DNA from 4 places in the Rahnella sp. AN3-3W3 genome. Region 1 is predicted to be linked to each of the others. Evidence: predicted binding sites of a transcription regulator. Region 1 holds the regulator's gene; each other region holds the start of a gene.

Region 1 (3,168 bases):
ATCCGCATTAAAATGCCGCGCACGGCAAACGAGATGTACCACCTGCGCGATGCAGCGCCGGTGAAACGTGGCGAACTTGAAAGCGGTGATCTGGTGTTCTTCAGAATCAACAACCGCGGCGCAGCGGATCATGTGGGTGTTTATGTTGGCAACGGCAAATTTATCCAGTCGCCAAGAACCGGTGAAGACATCAAAATCACCTCACTGGGCGACGATTACTGGCAAGACCACTATGTTGGCGCGCGTCGGGTGATGACCCCAAAAACAATCCGATAATAAACAATTCGTTAAGTCTGAGGTTTCGCTAATCAGCCATTGAATAGCACTTAACGAAGAGTTTCTGCAGGGAAGAGTATCGGCGGTAACGGTCACTGCGTAAAATTGAAAAGGGCGATTCCTGTGAAAGGTATCGCCCTTTTTTGTTGCGTCTCACTACTGTCTTAGTGCCAGATTAGTTCATCACTGCCGTGAAGCTGAAAGCGATAATCATGAGCAAAGCGCATACCGTGGTGATCAACGATAATTTCAGGTTGCTGTCCATCAAACCCCCTTTCGGATCAAGTTGTGGCGTTTCTTTTAGCCACACTAAATGTGTGCCAACGCATTTTCGCATAATTCACTTTTAAAATCTTCTGCTGAATGACAATGCGAACATGACAATTTTACTTCCACTTTCATGCATTATAAGAGAAAATTGTCGGTTAACACGCCTGTGTGCCGGTCGATTTCACCCGAGAGCATTTCACGCCTCATTCTGAAGAATCCACCCAATGATTACACTGCCCTTTTAGATGTCCGCAGTGTAATCAACGCAAGCAAACGATTAACATAATGCTAACGTGCTGAAGCACGGAAGTTCAGGAGTCATTCTTTACATGGCAACGATTAAAGATGTCGCAAAGCGCGCTGGCGTTTCCACTACAACCGTGTCGCACGTCATCAATAAAACACGTTTCGTCGCCGAAGAAACCAGGGAAGCGGTGCTGCTTGCCATTAAAGAGCTACATTATTCTCCGAGCGCCGTAGCCCGTAGTCTTAAAGTGAATAACACCAAGACGATTGGTCTGCTGGCAACCTCCAGTGAAGCGCCCTATTTCGCCGAGGTGATTGAAGCCGTCGAGAACAGCTGCTTCTCCAAAGGCTATACGCTGATCTTGTGTAACTCGCACAATAATCTGGAAAAACAACAGGCCTATCTGCAAATGCTGGCGCAAAAACGCGTCGATGGTCTGCTGGTGATGTGCGCAGAATACCCTGACGAATTACTCAATATGCTTGAAGAGTATCGTTCGATTCCGATGGTGGTGATGGACTGGGGCGAAGCGCGTAAAAACTTCACCGACAGCATTATCGATAATGCTTTCGAAGGCGGTTATATGGCCGGACGCTATCTGATCGAACGAGGGCATCGTGATATTGGCGTGATCCCGGGACAGCTGGCGCGTAACACCGGCGGCGGTCGTTTCCAGGGTTTTGTCAAAGCGCTGACGGAAGCCAATATCCCGCTTCGTGAAGAATGGGTGGTTCAGGGCGATTTCGAGCCGGAGTCAGGTTATCAGGCGATGCATAAGATTCTGATGCAGAAACAACGCCCCACCGCCGTCTTTTGCGGGGGCGATGTCATGGCAATGGGCGCAATCTGCGCCGCTGATGAGCTCGGATTGCGCGTTCCGCAAGATATTTCGGTGATTGGCTACGATAACGTGCGTAATGCGCGGTACTTCTCTCCGGCACTGACGACCGTCCATCAGCCGAAAGAACGGTTGGGTGAGATGGCCTTTACTATGTTACTCGACCGCATCGTCAGCAAACGTGAAGAATCACAGACCATCGAGGTGCATCCGAAACTGGTTGAGCGTCGTTCGGTGGCCGATGGCCCGTACCGTGACTATCGCCGTTAATGTTTGCCTTTAATCTTTTATAACGCCTGCTTTTGCAGGCGTTTTATTTCTCAGTCCCGCAACCATTCACGGTTCATCGTTTCTGTATCACCCATATACTCCAGCAACCACGCCAGTGAAGGTGACGGATTACTCTGGTCCCACGTGAGGCAACACGGGCTGTCAGGGAAGATATTCTCCAGCGCCAGAACCTGCAAGGTCTGCTGCTCAATGCGATGGCTCACGCGATGTACCGGCATCATTCCCACACATAAACCTTCACTCAGACATTCAAGCGCGCAGGTCCAGTCCGGCACAACCAGACGCCGTTGGTTATCAAGCGTCCAGGTATCACGCTTGGGCAACGTCCGCGAGGTATCTTCAAGACATAATGCGGGATAAGGCCTGAGCTGGTCATCACTGAGCGCACCCGGTAACTGCGCCAGCGGATGCTGCGAGCTGACCACGCAGTGCCAGTCCATAAACCCCATATCGCGAAAACTGAAACGTCCACCAACCGGTATCGCACGCGTCGCACCGATTGCCACATCAGCACGTCCGTCAACCAGTGCGTCCCACACACCATTAAACACTTCGGAATGAATAATCAGTTCCGTGTCAGGAAAATGACGATAGAAATCCAGCACCAGTCGCCGGGTTCTTGCCGGTTTAACGATTCTGTCGACAGCAATACGTAACTCGCCCCGCCAGCCGTTGGCAACCTGCTGACACTGGCGTCGTGTAGCTATCATTTTTTTTATCAGAACCCGCGCTTCATCCACGAAAACTTTGCCCGCTGGCGTTAAAACGACGTCACGGTGTCGACGTTCAAACAAGGGCACCGCCAGCCATTGTTCGAGCTGACGAACGGTGTAGCTGATGGCAGAAGGCACCCGATGTAGATCCTGTGCCGCCGCACTGAAGCTTCCGGTTCTTGCCACCGCATCAACGACTTCCAGAGCGTATTCTGACCACATACTTTAGCCTTCAATATTTTTGATAGCAGAGTGCAAATATTAACGTTTCACAACGCTGTTATCAAAGCGTTAAAATCTGCCTCCGAACAGATCCCTGCATCAAATCATCTGCAATAAATAAATTAACGAGATAATAATGAAACCCTCCTTTGGATTTATGCTCTATCTGGCTGGCCTGAGCATGCTCGGCTTTTTAGCCACAGATATGTACCTCCCTGCGTTCAGCGCAATGCAAACCAGCCTGATGACCAGTCCGGGAATGATCAGCGCCAGCCTGAGTATTTTTCTCGGCGGATTCGCCATCGGACAAT
Region 2 (3,168 bases), on a different contig from region 1:
TCACAGCGCCCAAGATTACCTTTTTCATCGTTCGTCTTCCCAGTCTTTGTCGTTCATCCAGTTGACCTTGCCGGAGCCGTGGACCTTAAAAACAATAGCCCTACCAATTACAAGGTCATCGCTTGCGTTAGATAATATAATCCCCAACAAGGCAATAACACAACATTAACAATATGACGTTCAATTCAAAGATAAGCCGTTAACGTAAAATTATCAGCGCAAAGCCTTTATCGTAAAATGATGGCCTTACAGTTTTTGCCTTTGATTTTCCCTTCCTGCAAACGCTGCAATGCTTTCTTCGCGCTTTTCTGGCGGATCGCCACATAAGCGTGAACCGGGAACATATCGATTTTACCAACTTCAGCAGCGGTCAGCCCAGCATCGCCGGTCAGCGCACCGAGAATATCACCGGGACGGATTTTGGCTTTGCGGCCGCCATCAATACACAATGTCGCCATTTCAGGATCCAACGCCACCGGCGTTGCGGCCAGCGCCTGAGCAGCAGGCTGCCAGGTGAAACGCTGACGGGTATAATCTTCCAGCGCGGTCACACGCGGCATTTCCTGCGGCGTCACCAGGCTGACGGCCAGACCGCTCGTTCCTGCACGGCCGGTACGACCCACGCGGTGAACGTGAACTTCCGGATCGAAAGACAGCTCATAGTTGATCACCAGTCCCAGCTGTTTAATGTCCAGCCCGCGCGCGGCCACGTCTGTCGCTACCAGCACACGGCAACTGCCGTTGGAGAAACGCACCAGCACGCGATCGCGATCACGCTGTTCGAGATCGCCATTCAGCGCCAGCGCGCTGATGCCTTTCGCTTTCAGGTCATCACAAACATCCTGACAGTCACGCTTGGTATTACAGAACACCACGCAGGACGTTGGCTGATACTGATACAGCACCGCAGCCAGCAGGGATAAACGCTGTTGCTTACCGGCTTCAATGAAGATTTGCTGAATATCGGCAATGTCATCTTCACCTTCGATTTCTACTTTCAGCGGCTGACGCTGGAATTTGGAACTGATGCGCTCAATGCCGTCCGGATAGGTCGCGGAGAACAGCAACGTCTGGCGGTCCTGCGGCGTATAGCTGACGACATCTTCGATATCTTCACTAAAGCCCATGTCCAGCATGCGGTCAGCTTCATCCAGCACCAGCACTTTCAGCTCGTCGAGCTTGAGCGTGCCTTTACGCAGATGTTCCTGAATACGGCCCGGCGTGCCGACCACAATGTGCGGCGGATGGACCAGGGATTCGAGCTGTGGCCCGATCGCCTGGCCGCCACACAGGGTCAGAATTTTGATGTTCTGGGTAAATCGCGCCAGACGGCGTAACTCTTTACTGACCTGATCGGCCAGTTCGCGAGTCGGACACAGCACCAGCGCCTGAGCAACAAACTGTGAAACGGTAATGCTGTTCAGCAAACCAATACCAAAGGCGGCCGTTTTACCGCTGCCGGTTTTGGCTTTAGCGCGAACGTCCTGACCTTGCAGAATGGCAGGCAAAGAGGCTTCCTGAATCGGGGTCATATCGGTGTAACCCAGTTCATTCAGGTTGGAAAGTTGCTCAGCGGGCAATGTCAGGGCAGAAAAGGAATGCGTGCTCAAGGCGATAACTCTTTATGTGAGGCAAAAATCGGGGCAGCGGCAGGAAGCCTGACGCCATGGTTTGGCTAAATAATAACAGAGACGCTCACCGGCTGCCTTAAACAGCAGAAAACAGGCTAAAAAAACCTGTAAAACACGTTTTTTTTGCACAGAGAATTTTACCTGGCGTGCCGCGCAATCGTTTTCGTCGCCATTTATTTCAGATATACTGCGCGCCGAAATTCCTGTTTTCACTCACCACAGATCTGGGTACGAAGCTATGTTAACCATTGGTACTGCACTGCGCACCGGCGCCACCCGCGTCATGTTATTAGGCTCTGGCGAGCTGGGTAAAGAAGTGGCCATCGAATGTCAGCGTCTTGGCCTGGAAGTGATCGCCGTTGACCGCTACGCCGATGCACCGGCGATGCAGGTCGCTCATCGCAGTCATGTGATTAATATGCTTGACGGCGACGCGTTGAAAGCAGTTATCGAAAGTGAACGCCCTGATTTTATCGTGCCTGAAATCGAAGCCATCGCAACCAGCATGCTGGTTGAGCTGGAAAAACAGGGCCACAACGTGGTGCCTTGCGCCGAAGCGACCCGCCTGACCATGAACCGCGAAGGCATTCGCCGTCTGGCCGCTGAAATCCTGAAATTACCGACATCGACGTATCAGTTCGCTGATGATGAAGCGACTTTCCGTCAGGCCGTCGACGCCATCGGTTATCCATGCATTATCAAGCCGGTCATGAGCTCATCCGGTAAAGGCCAGAGCCTGATCCGCAGCGCCGATCAGTTACAGACCGCATGGGATTACGCGCAGCAAGGCGGCCGTGCAGGCGGCGGACGCGTGATTGTTGAAGGACTGGTGAAGTTTGATTTTGAAATCACCTTGCTGACCATCAGCGCCGTTGACGGCATTCATTTCTGCGCGCCAATCGGACACCGTCAGGAAGACGGCGATTACCGCGAATCCTGGCAGCCACAGCAGATGACTGAGCTGGCATTGCAGCGTGCAAAAGACATCGCGGAGAAAGTGGTGAAAGCGCTGGGCGGCAAAGGCCTGTTCGGCGTTGAGCTGTTCGTGTGCGGCGACGAAGTGATTTTTAGCGAAGTCTCCCCTCGCCCGCACGACACCGGTATGGTGACGCTGATTTCTCAGGATCTGTCCGAGTTTGCGCTGCATGTGCGCGCGTTCCTCGGCCTTCCTGTAGGTAAAATCCGCCAGTTCGGCCCTTCTGCATCTGCCGTGATTCTGCCGGAACTGACCAGCAATAACGTCACGTTCAGCGGTCTGGAAAATGCGCTGACGGGCTACAATCAGGTTCGTCTGTTCGGCAAGCCGGAAATCAGTGGCAAACGTCGTCTGGGTGTGGCGATGGCGATTGCAGACAATGTTGAAGACGCCGTGGAACAGGCGAAAAAAGCGGCCGCTGCTGTGGTTGTTAAAGGCTAGACGATTCAGAATGCTGAGACGAAAAAAAACCGGACGCCTGAAAAGGGTCCGGTTTTTCTTTGTCATGACGCAAGCAGTGACGCAAACCGTCAGTCAGTTTTATTCGTCTTCGTCATCAAA
Region 3 (3,168 bases), on a different contig from region 1:
CATACCCCATCGGCAACAGCAACAGCACCGGTGAAATAAACGCGAAACTCGAGCCGAGATACGCCGGTATCTTCCCTTTACAGACAAATAAATACAGCAAAGTCCCTATGCCATTGAACAGCAGCACCGTTGCCGGGTTTATCTTAAACAGAATGGGAACCAGAACGGTGGCACCAAACATGGCAAACAGATGCTGAAAACTCAGGGGGATTGTCTGCAGCAATGGCGGACGTTCGCTTACCCCGATGACACGACGGGTCATGAATGTGATCCTCTCAATGGTGTGATGTTGTGTTGTGTATGACGTGCAAAAAAATTCCAAAAAAAAGCCGACTCTTCAGTCGGCTAATTGATTACTTCGTACCAAATATCTTATCGCCCGCATCACCGAGTCCCGGGATGATGTAGCCTTTCTCGTTGAGTCCCTGATCCACCGAGGCGGTGTAGAGTTCAACGTCCGGGTGCGCGGCTTCGAGAGCGGCGATCCCTTCCGGAGCAGCAACCAGCACCAGCACTTTAATGCTCTGGCAGCCCGCTTTTTTCAGCAGGTCGATGGTGGCAATCATAGAACCACCGGTGGCCAACATCGGGTCAACGACCAGCGCCAGACGTTCTTCGATGTTAGAAACCAGTTTCTGGAAATACGGCACAGGTTTCAGGGTTTCTTCATCACGGTACACGCCGACGACGCTGATACGCGCACTCGGAACGTGCTCCAGTACGCCTTCCATCATGCCCAGACCGGCACGCAGGATTGGCACGACAGTAATTTTCTTGCCTTTGATCTGATCGATTTCCACCGGGCCATTCCAGCCTTCGATGGTGACTTTTTCAGTTTCTAAATCGGCAGTCGCTTCATACGTCAGCAGACTTCCCACCTCAGAAGCCAGTTCGCGAAAACGTTTCGTGCTGATGTCGTTTTCACGCATCAGGCCCAGCTTGTGTTTCACCAGCGGGTGTTTCACCTCGACGATCTTCATTATTTATTCTCCTAAGGTGGTTGAGCTGCAAAAAAAAATCGCGAGATTATAACGCCATTTTTTTTGAACGCCATACCAATTAGCCTGATCCAAATCAACTTATCCTTCTTCATTGAAGCCGCAGCGGCGTTAGCGGCTCTCTCTCACCCGAATTACTGACTCAAGTCAGCTCGTCGGGATTCGCTCGTTTGCTGCCTTGCTGCAACGCCAATGACTTCGGCTAAGTGTTGTATCTTTAAGTATAGATAGTGACTCTGAATAAGGCGCTCGCAAACGTTTGCTTCCACTGTTAGAATTGCCCCGCTTTATTCTTCAACCACCAACCCAAACCGCCGTGGGGACTTCGCAGTGACCGACAAAACCTCTCTCAGCTATAAAGACGCAGGCGTAGATATCGATGCCGGTAACGCATTGGTAGATCGCATTAAAGGTGTAGTAAAACAGACCCGTCGCCCGGAAGTTATGGGTGGATTAGGGGGTTTTGGTGCTCTCTGCGCGCTGCCGCAAAAATATCGTGAACCCGTGCTGGTTTCGGGTACCGACGGCGTTGGCACCAAGCTGCGTCTGGCGATGGATTTACAACGCCACGATACTATCGGTATCGACCTGGTCGCGATGTGCGTCAACGATTTGATCGTTCAGGGCGCTGAACCTCTGTTCTTCCTCGACTATTACGCCACCGGCAAACTGGACGTCGATATCGCCGCCAGTGTGATCACCGGTATTGCAGAAGGCTGTAAACAGTCTGGCTGTGCGTTAGTCGGCGGCGAAACCGCTGAAATGCCGGGCATGTACCACGGCGAGGATTACGACGTCGCCGGATTCTGTGTTGGCGTAGTGGAAAAATCAGAAATTATCGACGGCAGCAAAGTGGCTGACGGCGATGTGCTGATCGGCCTCGCCGCCAGTGGCCCGCACTCCAACGGTTACTCCCTGGTGCGCAAAATTCTGGAAGTCAGCAACACTGACCCTGAAACCACCACACTGGCAGGCAAATCCCTGGCTGATCACCTGCTCGCACCAACCAAAATTTACGTGAAGTCGATCCTCAATCTGATCGAAAACGTGGACGTTCACGGTATCGTTCACCTGACCGGTGGCGGCTTCTGGGAAAATATTCCGCGCGTACTGCCGGAAAACACTCAGGTCATCATCGAAGAAGCCAGCTGGGAATGGCCGGACGTCTTCACCTGGTTGCAGACTACCGGTAACGTCAGCCGTCACGAAATGTACCGCACCTTTAACTGTGGCGTGGGCATGGTGGTCGCACTTCCGGCAGAACGTGCCGACCAGGCCATTGCGTTACTGAATGACAAGGGTGAAAAAGCGTGGAAAATTGGCTATGTTAAGGCCTCTGACTCCGCTAAGCGCGTCGTTATTGAGTAATCAGTCAGGTCACTCTATTCACTGAAGACGACAGGTAGGGATATGAAAAGGATTGTGGTTCTGGTATCGGGCGAGGGAAGCAACTTACAGGCCCTGATCGATGCCTGCCAGCAGGGGCGAATCAACGCAGAAATCAGTGCAGTCTTCAGTAATAAAATCGCTGCATACGGGCTTGAAAGAGCCCGTTTAGCCGATATTCCGGCGCATGCGCTGGATGTAAAAGCTTACGAAGATCGCATCGCCTTTGACGTTGCACTGGCTGATGCTATTGAAACTTTCAAGCCCTCTCTGGTGGTACTCGCGGGTTACATGCGGATCCTGAGCGCCGAATTCGTTCAGCGTTTTGCGGGGCGCATGATTAACATCCACCCTTCCCTGCTGCCGAAATATCCGGGTTTACATACTCACCGTCAGGCGATTGAAAATCAGGATGCTGAACACGGCACGTCCGTACATTTCGTGACGGAAGAACTCGATGGCGGCCCGGTGATTTTACAGGCCAAAGTGCCTGTTTTTGCTGAGGATACGGAAGAAGAGCTGGTTGCCCGCGTGCAAACGCAGGAACACAGCATTTATCCGTTGGTGGTCAGCTGGTTTGTTGACGGACGTTTATCACTGCAAAACGGTCAGGCGTTTCTGGATAACAATCCGCTTTGTGAGCGCGGATACGCAGAAGATTAATCTGCTCTTGCCTCACAATTTCACTATAAACCGGCCACGTGCCGGTTTTTTATTTTCCATCATTTGACATTTGTTTACATTTCACCCGATATAATGCACATCCCGGCGCACGTTTAAACGT
Region 4 (3,168 bases), on a different contig from region 1:
CTTGTTCGTAAATACGAATGCCAAGCGTCAGAAGCAAAGTACATATCCCCATCGCGCAGGCAAGCGCAATGCGATAGTAGCGATACTTCGCAAGTCCGGTCTGGGAGAACAGCATCGTTCTAATCCTTTTTATCCCGTGTTAATTGCAGGCTCAAATTATTTTTTTTAAAGGTTTACCGATGCGTAACAGCCAGTGTGTTTTTATTGATAGTAGCTGTAAATCGTCGGATGCTCAGCCTGAGTTGCGGAAAATACACTCAGTTTCTGAGTGAAAATTAAAGAAAGTCAGCCTAAGTGACGTTGTCACTTATATTTTCCCCGAAGAACCCGGCCTGTATTTTTCTGTATCAAGAGGCTCACCGATCGGGGAAATCAGGCGGAAAACAGCATGCCGTACCTGCAGGGTATAATGCAAGTGACACATCCATTATGTTTCGATAATACAACAGGTTGTCATTAACGAAGGTTTTATTGCTGCCAGCTATCGTGCGGATAATATTTCCTGCGGTAAACCCGCTGAAAATGCTTCAGCTGAAGAACCGCAGGAAATTATCAACGCGACAGTAAAATCAGTCGCACTGAACCTTAATCGCCAGACCACCACGCGACGTTTCACGGTATTTTGAATTCATATCTTTACCGGTTTCGTACATGGTTTCGATCACTTTATCCAGAGACACTCTTGGCTCGCTGGTGCGGCGCAGTGCCATCCGGGCAGCGTTAATCGCTTTCACCGAAGCAATGGCATTACGCTCAATGCACGGCACCTGAACCTGTCCGGCTACCGGATCACAAGTCAGACCGAGGTTGTGTTCCATACCAATTTCGGCAGCGACACACACCTGCTCAGGGCTGCCGCCCAGCAATTCCGTCAGACCTGCTGCCGCCATCGAACAGGCTACGCCCACTTCGCCCTGACAACCGACTTCTGCACCAGAAATCGACGCATTCATTTTATACAAAATGCCGATAGCGCCGGAGGTCAGGAAATAGCGCAGGTAAATGTCAGGGCTGACCGACTGAATAAACTGGTCATAATAGGCCAGTACCGCCGGCACAATGCCGCATGCACCGTTGGTTGGCGCAGTCACTACGCGTCCGCCTGCGGCATTTTCTTCGTTAACTGCCAGCGCAAACATATTCACCCAGTCGATCACGTTCATCGGGTCACTGGAAAGCTTATCGTTTGACACCAGCATCCGGCGCAGAGCAGACGCACGGCGCGGTACCCGCAGCGGCCCCGGCAACACGCCTTCAGTATTCAGACCGCGATCGATACACGCCTGCATGGTGTGCCAGATCTTCTCGAAATACTGGTCGATCTCCTGCTTACTGTGTTGCGCCAACTCGTTCTTCATCACCAGCCCGGATAATGACAGGCCGGTTTCCTTACATTTAGCCAGCATTTCACTGGCCGAATTAAAGCTGTAAGGCACGGTGACTTCGTCGAGAACCGGCTGACCGAAGTGTTCGTCATCGACAATAAAACCGCCGCCGACGGAATAATACGTTTTGCTGTAAATCATTTTATCGCCAGCAAACGCATGGATTTGCATGGCGTTCTCATGGCGTGGCAAATTCTCACCGCGGAACACCATGCCGGTATCACGCGGGAAGTCTACTTCATGCTGAGTGTTCCCCAGCGGCAGACGCTCACGTTGCTCAACGTCGCGGATAAAATGGGGAATTCCGTCAATGTCGACGGTGTCTGGCTGATTACCGGCCAGGCCTAAAATAATGGCGATATCTGTGTGGTGGCCTTTGCCTGTCAGAGACAAAGAACCAAAAACGTCCACGGCGACACGCGTAACGGCAGGCATCATGCCCTTTTCCAGCAGGTCATCAGCGAACTGTTTACCGGCTTTCATCGGGCCCAAAGTATGGGAACTGGAAGGGCCAATCCCGACCTTGAACATGTCGAAAACGCTAATCACGTCGAATACTCCTGTAATAGATTGCGGCAGGGAACGGGATCCCTGGCTTCCATAAATGAACGACAGCGAGATTTCGTCTTTATGGACGGCTCTCTTGTTCTTATGGATAGACTTATAGTTTAAAAGGGCTGAGAGGCAAAAGTTTCATTTTTCGCATGAAATAAACTTATTTGATGCAAAAGTGTGATCGCTATGTAATCAGAGCGCTCAGACTTCGACCTGTCCGGCGAGCTGGCGGATGATAGCGGCGGTGAGACCCCAGACAAATTGCTGCTGATACCAGGACAAATAAACGCGGTGATGAATGCCCCGGCGATGAATATCAAGCGGGTGATAACGGGCCAGATCAAAAGCTTCACTCAGCGGCATTTCAAATAACTCGGCGACTTCGTCTTCAGCCGGATGCAGCGGCACATCGACGGGTAACAGCCCCACTACCGGAGTGACCCGAAAACCGCTGCTGCTATCCTGCGGCGAAAGTGTGCCTAATACATAAACCTCTTCAGGCGGAATGGCGACTTCTTCCTGCGCTTCACGCAAGGCCGTGGCGATAATCGACGCATCAGAAGCATCCGCCGCGCCGCCGGGAAAGGCGACTTGTCCCGCGTGTTTGCGCAGCTGATCTGATCGGCGTGTCAGTAACAGCGTAGGTTCGGGGCGGCAAATGATCGGGATCAGCACCGCAGCGTGACGGGTTCCACGCAGCGCCGGTGCGGGCTGGCGAGGTTGCTGCAACTGAAAGCGCAATATGAAATCTTCAACAGCGGGGGAAAGTGTCTGAATTGGCGCATGTTGTTCCAGCAAAGTCACGATGATGTTTCTCCTAACTGAGGCAGAATTCGGGCAATCTTATCAAAAGTTTCCTGATATTCTGCCTGTTCCTGACTGTCCGCCACAATCCCGCCGCCTGCCCAGCAATGAATTTTTCCCTGCGACGTGAGTAACGTGCGGATGGTGATGTTGCTGTCCATGGTGCCGCAAAAGCTGATATACGCGATGCTGCCGCAATAGCCGTTGCGGCGATGTGGCTCGAGTTCTTCGATGATTTCCATTGCACGCACTTTCGGTGCGCCGGTAATGGAACCGCCCGGGAAACAGGCGCGTAACAAGGCCGCAGGATGGCACTCTTGCGGTAACTGCGCAGTGATGGTGCTGACCAGATGATGCACCGCCGGAAACGGCTCAACCACAAACAGTTCCGGCACGCGCACGCTGCCGGGCACGGCGACGCGCC

Evidence for each region. The regulator PurR, encoded in region 1, represses purine synthesis genes. The targets are predictions, from matches to a motif close to CANGCAAACGTTTGCNTG.
Region 2: purT (formate-dependent phosphoribosylglycinamide formyltransferase) is a predicted target of PurR. The motif match lies at 1,782-1,799, and genes of this name have one in related genera.
Region 3: purM (phosphoribosylformylglycinamidine cyclo-ligase) is a predicted target of PurR. The motif match lies at 1,247-1,264, and genes of this name have one in related genera.
Region 4: UC15_RS22335 (L-serine ammonia-lyase) is a predicted target of PurR. The motif match lies at 1,962-1,979, and genes of this name have one in related genera.

Annotation. Positions count from the first base shown of each region.
Region 1 is NZ_JYDG01000020.1:39,848-43,015, forward strand. Features, by position in the region: gene UC15_RS07830 (C40 family peptidase) at 1-276, shown strand, start outside; gene UC15_RS26240 (YnhF family membrane protein) at 452-613, opposite strand; gene purR (HTH-type transcriptional repressor PurR) at 876-1,901, shown strand; gene punR (DNA-binding transcriptional activator PunR) at 1,952-2,857, opposite strand; gene punC (purine nucleoside transporter PunC) at 2,994-3,168, shown strand, end outside.
Region 2 is NZ_JYDG01000104.1:5,373-8,540, forward strand. Features, by position in the region: gene yebF (protein YebF) at 1-28, opposite strand, end outside; gene dbpA (ATP-dependent RNA helicase DbpA) at 228-1,610, opposite strand; gene purT (formate-dependent phosphoribosylglycinamide formyltransferase) at 1,870-3,048, shown strand; gene UC15_RS22320 (YoaH family protein) at 3,148-3,168, opposite strand, start outside.
Region 3 is NZ_JYDG01000013.1:142,933-146,100, reverse strand. Features, by position in the region: gene uraA (uracil permease) at 1-262, opposite strand, end outside; gene upp (uracil phosphoribosyltransferase) at 354-980, opposite strand; gene purM (phosphoribosylformylglycinamidine cyclo-ligase) at 1,329-2,366, shown strand; gene purN (phosphoribosylglycinamide formyltransferase) at 2,409-3,047, shown strand.
Region 4 is NZ_JYDG01000104.1:9,814-12,981, reverse strand. Features, by position in the region: gene UC15_RS22340 (EAL domain-containing protein) at 1-115, opposite strand, end outside; gene UC15_RS22335 (L-serine ammonia-lyase) at 570-1,934, opposite strand; gene UC15_RS22330 (CoA pyrophosphatase) at 2,142-2,744, opposite strand; gene pabB (aminodeoxychorismate synthase component 1) at 2,741-3,168, opposite strand, start outside.